2 regions of the Streptomyces sp. NPDC043685 genome follow, and region 2 is predicted to be linked to the other one. Evidence: riboswitches for the same ligand, from Rfam matches in the RefSeq annotation. Region 2 holds a riboswitch; the other holds the start of a gene.
What was found. Region 2 has a riboswitch for thiamine pyrophosphate ahead of AC0665_RS33590 (thiamine ABC transporter substrate-binding protein). Riboswitches for the same ligand answer to the same signal wherever they lie in the genome.

Region 1 (4,074 bases), on a different contig from region 2:
TCCGTACGCCCGTCGGCGGCGTGCGGGTGCGCCCGCGCGGGTCCGGCGGCGCGGACACGGCCCGTGCCGTCCGGCGCGGGTCCGCGCGAACGCCTCGGGCACCTTACGCCTGCCCCGGGCCGCCACCGCCCCGGGCGCTCCCGGGCCGTGGCCCCACGGCCACGGCCCTCAGGTGGGGCGGTTGTTCAGGCCCGGCTCCGCAGGCGCGGCGCCGGGCGGTTGTCCCGTCGCGGCCGGGTCAGACCGCGAGCGCCTGGGCGCGGCGCTTCACCTCCGTGCCGCGATTCTCGCTGAGTGCCTGCGCGGGCGTGCCGGGCAGGCTGGGGTCCGGGGTGAAGAGCCACTCCAGCATCTCTTCGTCCGTGAAGCCGTCGTCCCGCAGGAGCGTCAAGGTCCCGGACAGGCCCTTGACGACCTTGTCCCCGTCGATGAAGGCGGCGGGGACGTGCAGCGCGCGGTTCTCACCCCGGCGTACGGCGATGAGCTGGCCGTCCTTGACCAGCTGCCGCACACGCGTCACCTCGACGCCGAGCTGTTCGGCGATGTCGGGGAGGGTGAGCCAGGCGGGGACGAGAGCATCGATCTTTGCGTCAATCTCGGTCACGGAAACAAGCCTGCCATTCGCCACCGACAGTCGGAAGTCGGCCCCGTCCACCTGGGCGGACGCGCCGGGCCCGGCAGCGCCGCCCGGCCCCCCTCGCGACGGCCCCGGGCCTTAAGCCGTCGCCGCCTTCAGGGGCCTGGCCGGATCCGCCAGCAGCCCCGGGTTCATCGGTGTGCCCGCCTCGATCAGGCGGCGGCCCTGGGCGAGGTCCCGGGGCCGGCCGACCGCCAGCAGCGCGACCAGCCGCTCACCGCGCAGCCAGCACACCGTCCAGGCCGGTCCGGAGGGGTCGCCCCGCCACAGGGTGGTGTCCGCGGCCGCGTGGTGCCCGGCGTACTGGACGAACCGCCCGAACTGCTCGGACCAGAAGTACGGCACCGGGTCGTAGACAGCCGGTGGCTCCCCCGAGGCCCGGCCCACGATGTTCACGGCGACCGTGCGCGGCCCCTGGAGGGCGTTGTCCCAGTGGTGGATCAGCAGGCGCTCGCCGTAGCGCCCGGAGGGGAAGGAGGCGCAGTCACCGACCGCGTACACGTCCGGCACGGACGTGCGCAGGTGCTCGTCGGCCACGATCTCGGCGTGGGCGCCGAGCTCCACGCCGGAGCCGGCCAGCCAGGCCGTCGCGGGGCGGGCGCCGATGCCGACGACGACCGCGCCCGCCGGCAGCCGCGAGCCGTCGTCGAGGAACACCGCGCCGGGCTCGACGCGCTCCACGCGCGCGTGCGTCCGCAGAACCGCGCCCGCGTCGGCGTACCAGCCGGTCATGGGGGCCGCGACCTCGGCGGGCAGCGCCCCGGTGAGCGGGCGTCCGGCGGCCTCCACGACGGTCACCGCGCAGCCCGCCTCGAGCGCGGCCGTGGCGAACTCCGCGCCGATCCAGCCCGCGCCGACCACCACGATGTCGTGCCGGCGGGCCAGCACCGGCCGCAGCCGCTCGGCGTCGTCCAGGGTGCGCAGCAGATGCACGCCCGGCACGCCCTCCGTGCCGGGCAGCCGGACCGGTTCGGCGCCGGTCGCCACGACCAGGACGTCGTAGGGCACCGGCCCGTCCTCGGTGTCCAGTTCGTGGTCGGCCGCGCGCAGGCCCAGCACCTCGCAGCCGAGCCGCAGTTCGATGCCGAGGGCCTCGAAGTCGACGTCGAAGGCGGAGCCCTCGGACTTGCCGAGTAGGACGGCCTTCGACAACGGGGGCCGGTCGTAGGGCTGGTGGGGCTCGGCGCCGATGAGGATCACGTCGCCGGTGAAGCCCTGCTCGCGCAGCGCGACGGCGGTCTGCACCCCGGCCATGCCCGCGCCCGCCACGACCACGCGCCGTGGCGCGGACGACCCTGGTTCCTGCGTCTGCTCGCTCACCTGATCACCATAGACACCTGACGGATGGTCAGTCAGTGCTCATGCGCCGTGACCTGCTCCACAACGCTCGTGCCCTTGCCCCGCCGGGACTCCCACTCCCAGGTCTCCTCCAGCCGCACCCGCCCGTCGGGCAGGTCCACGACCGTCGAGACGCAGTGCCCCGAGGAGGTGGTGCCGTCCCGGCCCAGCTGGACGTACCGGAAGTCCAGCCGGTCACCTTCCCGGGTACCCACGAGATGCCCTCGTACGACGTCGCCGCCCGTGTACTCGGCCCAGATCTCGCCCGCCCGCTCGTGGTACGTGAACCGGGTGCGGCTGCCCACCTGACCCGGTGCCTGGTCGGCGACCGGGGCCAGGACGAGACCGTCGAGGGATCGGGCCATGGGCGGAGGCTCCCTTACTGCGGGCTGCGGCATCGGGCTAGGGTGGCCAACGTAAAGCACTCGCGGGAGCCCGGACGCACCGGGCTGAGAGGGAGGCTGGCGGCCTCCGACCGTACGAACCTGATCCGGGTCATGCCGGCGAAGGGAGGGGCTGGACGCCCATGTCGCCTACGTCCACATCGTCAGACGTCCTGGTCATCGGGGGCGGGATCATCGGCCTGGTGACGGCCTGGCGGGCCGCGCAACGCGGTCTCGCCACCGCCGTCGTGGACCCCGAGCCGGGCGGCGGAGCCGCACAGGTGGCGGCCGGCATGCTGGCCGCCGTCACGGAACTGCACTACGGCGAGCAGACCCTGCTCGGCCTGAACCTCGCCTCCGCCCGGCGCTACCCGGATTTCGCCGCCGAGCTCACCGAGCTGACCGGCCGGGACCTCGGCTACCGCCGCTGCGGCACGCTCGCCGTGGCCCTGGACGCCGACGACCGGGCCCACCTGCGTGAACTGCACGTCCTGCAACAGCAGTCGGGCCTGGAGTCGCAGTGGCTGTCGGGGCGCGAGTGCCGGCGTCTGGAGCCGATGCTCGCGCCGGGTGTGCGCGGCGGGCTGCGGGTCGACGGCGATCACCAGATCGATCCGCGGCGGCTGGCCGGGGCCCTGGTGGCGGCCTGCGAGCGCACGGGCGTGGTCTTCCACCGGACGTGGGCGGAGCGGCTGACCGTCGTACGGGAGCGGGCCACGGGTGTCGTCCTGGCCGACGGGACCGAGGCGGCCGCCGGGCAGGTGGTGCTCGCCGGGGGCAGCCTGAGCGGGCGGCTCGCCGGCGTCCCGCAGGACGTGCTGCCGCCGGTGCGCCCGGTGAAGGGACAGGTCCTGCGGCTGACCATGCCGCACCGGCACGGGCCGTTCCTGAGCCGGACCGTGCGCGCGGTGGTGCGCGGCAGCCACGTCTACCTGGTGCCGCGCACGAGCGGCGAACTCGTCATCGGGGCCACCAGCGAGGAAATGGGCTGGGACACCACCGTGACCGCGGGCGGCGTGTACGAGCTGCTGCGGGACGCGCACGAACTGGTGCCGGGCATCACCGAGCTGCCGCTCACCGAGACCCGGGCCGGGCTGCGTCCCGCTTCCCCCGACAACGCGCCCCTGCTCGGCCCGACCGGCCTGGAGGGCCTGCTGCTGGCCACCGGGCACTACCGCAACGGCGTCCTGCTCACGCCCGTGACCGGCGACGCCCTGGCGCACGTCCTGGCGACGGGTGAACTCCCCGAGGAGGCCCGGCCCTTCACGCCGAAGCGCTTCAGTCCCGCCACCGCACTCACGGAGCAGCCCGCATGAACATCTCCGTCAACGGCGAGCCCCGGGACGTCCGGCCCGGCACGGCTCTCGACACCGTCGTGAGGTCGCTCACCGCCTCGCCCTCGGGCGTGGCCGCCGCCCTCAACGAGATGGTCGTCCCGCGCGCGCAGTGGCCCTCCACGCCCCTGGCCGAGGGAGACCGCGTGGAAGTCCTCACCGCCGTCCAAGGAGGCTGACCATGGCCGACGATCCGTTCGTCCTCGCAGGCACGTCCTTCACCTCCCGCCTGATCATGGGCACGGGCGGGGCGCCCAGCCTCGATGTGCTGGAGCGGTCGCTGGTGGCGTCCGGGACGGAGCTGACCACGGTCGCGATGCGCCGGGTGAACGCCTCGGTGCACGGCTCGGTGCTGTCCGTGCTGGACCGGCTCGGCATCCGG
Region 2 (4,074 bases):
GGCGCACGGTCCAGGCGTGCACCGCGAGGATCGCCCCCACCGCCACGAACTGGATCATGGTGAGTACGGCCGCGGTGGACAGGTCGAAGATCTCGGACGTCTGCCGGTAGATCTCCACCTCCAGGGTGGAGAACGTGGGCCCGCCGAGGATCTGCACGACACCGAACGAGGTGAACGTGAACAGGAAGACCATGAGCGCGGCGGCGGCCACGGCCGGGGCGAGGGCGGGCAGGGTGACCTGCCGCCAGGCCTTCAGCGGGGACGCCCCCAGCATCCGGGCGGCCTCCTCCTGCCGCGGGTCGAGCTGCGCCCAGAGTCCGCCGACGGTACGGACGACCACCGCGTAGTTGAAGAAGACGTGCGCGAGCAGGATCGCCCACACGGTGGTGTCCAGGCGCAGGCCCCACAGCTCGTCGAGCAGCCCGCCTCGCCCGACCAGCGCCAGGAACGCCGTGCCGACGACGACCGTCGGCAGCACGAACGGAACGGTCACAACCGCCCGCAGGACCTGCTTGCCGGGAAAGTCGAGGCGTGCGAAGACATAGGCGCCGGGCAGCGCCACGATCAGCGTGAGCGCGGTGGAGACGAGTGCCTGCCAGGTGGTGAACCACAGCACGTGCCGCACGTCGGACTGTGCCAGCACCTCCCCGATCCGCCCGAGGTGCCAGGTCCCGCCGGCCTTCAGACCGCGGGCGACGATCGCGGCGACGGGATAGGCGAAGAAGACGGCGAAGAACGCGACGGGCACGGCCAGGAGACCGAGCCGCGCCGCGCTCCCGCGCCTGGTGCGGACTACTTCAGTACGAGTGACGTCCACGACTTGACCCACTGGTCACGGTGGTCGGCGATCTTCGCCGGATCCATGGTCTCGGGGTCCTTCGCCTGCGGCCCGTACGTCACGAACTCCGGCGGCACCTGGGCGCCCTCGCGCACCGGGTACACGAACATGTTCATGGGCATGTCCTCCTGGAACCGCTTGCTGAGCAGGAAGTCCAGGAACGCCTTGCCGCCCTTGGCGTTCTTCGCGTTGGCGAGCAACCCGGCGTACTCGACCTGCCGGAAGCAGGTGCCCTCGGCGACGCCGGTCGGGGCGGTGCTCGGCTTCGGGTCGGCGAAGACGACCTCGGCGGGCGGCGAGGAGGCGTACGACACGACGAGCGGCCGGTCGCCCTTGGCCTTCTTGCCGCCGGCCGAGCCGGAGAACTCCTCGTTGTAGGCCTGCTCCCAGCCGTCGACGACCTTCACGCCGTTGGCCTTGAGCTTCTTCCAGTACCCCTCCCAGCCCTGGTCGCCGTACTTCGCGGCGGTGCCGAGCAGGAAGCCGAGGCCGGGTGAGGAGGCGGAGGCGTTCTCGGTCACCAGCAGGTTCCTGTACTGCGGCTTGACGAGATCGTCGAAGCTCCGCGGCGGCTGCAGCTTGTGATCGGCGAAGTACTTCTTGTCGTAGTTGACGCAGATGTCGCCGGTGTCGACGGGCGTGACCCGGTGCTTGCCCTGGTCGACCCGGTACGCGGCCTTGACCTGCTCCGACCCCTTCGCCTCGTACGACTGGAACAGCCCGTTGTCGAGAGCTCGCGAGAGCAGGGTGTTGTCGACGCCGAAGAAGACGTCGCCCTGCGGGTTGTCCTTGGTCAGGATGGCCTTGTTGACGGCCTGCCCGGCGTCGCCGTCCTTCAGCACCCGGACCTTGTAGCCGGACTGCTTCTCGAAGGCGGCGATGACGTCCTTGGACGCGGCCCACGAGTCGTGGCTGACGAGCGTGACGGTCTTGGAGTCGCCGGACCCCTGACCGCCGTCGGACGACCCGCACGCGGCGAGCGTGCCGGCCATGCCCAGCCCGACGACCGCCGCCGTCAGCCGCTTTGCGTTGATGCTCACTGGATTCCTCCTGGAGTGACCAGGAGAAGACGCGGCCCTGCCCGGGACTTACGGGGTCCCGGGCAGGGCGCAACAGCTCGAGTGGTGACCGATCTCCCTACCCAGAATGACCTGGGCCAGGTTCGGAGGGTCTGCGGCCGTGTGCCGCACTCTCAGCGCTGTGGCGCTCCCCTGTCGGAATGTGCAGATGTCGAATATGCAGGTGTGCTTACGACGGTCAGACTACCGTTCGGTGGCCGCGAGCTGACCACACGCCCCGTCGATCTCCTGACCACGGGTGTCCCGGATCGTCACCGGCACACCATGGGCGGCGATGGCCTCCACGAAGGCCTTCTCGTCCTCGGGCCGGGAGGCGGTCCACTTGGACCCGGGGGTCGGGTTCAGCGGGATCAGGTTGACGTGCACCGGCCTGCCCTTGAGCATCCTGCCGAGACGGTCACCGCGCCAGGCCTGGTCGTTGATGTCCCTGATCAGCGCGTACTCGATCGACAGCCGGCGGCCCGACTTGGCGCTGTACTCGAAGCCGGCGTCCAGCACCTCGCGGACCTTCCAGCGGGTGTTGACCGGGACGAGGGTGTCGCGCAGCTCGTCGTCGGGGGCGTGCAGCGAGATGGCGAGGCGGCACTTGAAGCCCTCGTCGGAGAACCGGTGGATGGCCGGGACGAGCCCGACCGTCGAGACGGTGATGCCGCGCTGGGAGAGACCCACCCCGTCGGGCTCGGGGTCGGTGAGCCGCCGGATGGCACCGGCGACCCGGTTGTAGTTGGCGAGCGGCTCGCCCATGCCCATGAAGACGATGTTGCTGAGCCGCGCAGGACCCCCGGGCACCTCTCCGTCCCTGAGGGCGCGCATGCCGTCCACGATCTGGTGCACGATCTCGGCGGTGGACAGATTCCGGTCCAGCCCAGCCTGCCCGGTGGCACAGAACGGGCAGTTCATCCCGCACCCGGCCTGCGAGCTGATGCACATGGTCACCCGGTCCGGGTAGCGCATCAGCACGGACTCGACGAGCGTCCCGTCGAACAGCCGCCACAGCGTCTTGCGGGTGGTGCCCTCGTCGGTCGACAGATGCCGCACGACGGTCATCAGCTCGGGCAGCAGCGCCTCCCGCAGCCGCTCCCGGGACCCGGCGGGGATGTCGGTCCACTGCTCCGGATCATGCGCGTACCGCGCGAAGTAGTGCTGCGAGAGCTGCTTGGCACGAAACGGCTTCTCCCCGACCGCGACGACGGCCTCCTTGCGCTCGGCGGGAGTGAGATCGGCGAGATGCCGCGGCGGCTTCTTGGCTCCGCGGGGGGCTACGAAAGTGAGTTCTCCGGGCTTCGGCATAACCCTCCCAGTGTCGCAGATCAACTCGGGGAGCCCAGGCCGGAGTGGGGTGGGGGTGGTCACCCGTGGGTGCCGGCTGGGAGCGTTGGTCGACCTCGGACGGCCCAGGGACGGCCCCAGGTGGCTCGGCGAGGTACAGCACCTTGTCGCCCTCGGCCTCGTTCGGACCCCTCGACCGCGAGCAGACGCCCGATGCTCTTGCTGAACCTCTCGGACGGCCGGGTGCAGCGGAGACTCGTACCCACCGGGGATCTCCCGATACTCGTTGTATGTGGGTTCCACCATCAGGGCCCGCCCTGCGGCCTAAAAAAGCGCACCCGCTGCCAAGCGGGGATGCGCCATCTTCGCTTCCTGTGCGTCCACTGCCATGCAGCCGAGAGCACCGGGCTCCGATTCGGCTGACCAGCACACCGGCAGCACACAACCGACCCTGCTAGCCGCAACCAGGGGCACTGAGCGGTACCGTCTCCCCCTCCCCCGATCACCGTGCAGCGACGCACACACGACCCTCCCGACGGAACCGGGTGTTCCGGCCCACCACCCCGGGCACGCGCCGGCAATGACAGCCTTCAGCGTGGCATCGGTACACCTGGCGGAGCGTTGGCAAGGCCCCCCGTGGTTCAAGTGGGCCTTCCTGGGGGTGTGGGCCCTCTGCGGGATGTTCGTGCTGTTCAAGCTGCGGCAGAACGGCTGGAAGTTCCCCCGGCGGCGCTGAGCCGTGCCGCCGCCGGGAGACACGGCGCCGTGCTATCCGCCCGGGTGCTCCAGTCGGTCCTTGAGGAGCTGCTCGTTGCGCGGGAGCTCCTTGCGGACCTGCGAGCGTACGACGAGGGGGACCAGGACCTTGCCCATGCCGTGGCCCTCCAG

Region 1: it holds a riboswitch for thiamine pyrophosphate, as region 2 does, so the genes downstream of both, thiO (glycine oxidase ThiO) here and AC0665_RS33590 (thiamine ABC transporter substrate-binding protein) in region 2, are expected to answer to the same signal.

What each region holds. Positions count from the first base shown of each region.
Region 1 is NZ_JBWKCH010000008.1:413,285-417,358, forward strand. Features, by position in the region: gene AC0665_RS27300 (Rv2175c family DNA-binding protein) at 239-604, opposite strand; gene AC0665_RS27305 (NAD(P)/FAD-dependent oxidoreductase) at 716-1,957, opposite strand; gene AC0665_RS27310 (avidin-fold protein) at 1,990-2,340, opposite strand; TPP riboswitch at 2,393-2,504, shown strand; gene thiO (glycine oxidase ThiO) at 2,502-3,674, shown strand; gene thiS (sulfur carrier protein ThiS) at 3,671-3,871, shown strand; gene AC0665_RS27325 (thiazole synthase) at 3,874-4,074, shown strand, end outside.
Region 2 is NZ_JBWKCH010000012.1:200,623-204,696, reverse strand. Features, by position in the region: gene AC0665_RS33595 (ABC transporter permease) at 1-817, opposite strand, end outside; gene AC0665_RS33590 (thiamine ABC transporter substrate-binding protein) at 793-1,830, opposite strand; TPP riboswitch at 1,955-2,061, opposite strand; gene rlmN (dual-specificity RNA methyltransferase RlmN) at 2,101-3,207, opposite strand; gene AC0665_RS33580 (hypothetical protein) at 3,782-3,922, shown strand; gene AC0665_RS33575 (SRPBCC family protein) at 3,955-4,074, opposite strand, start outside.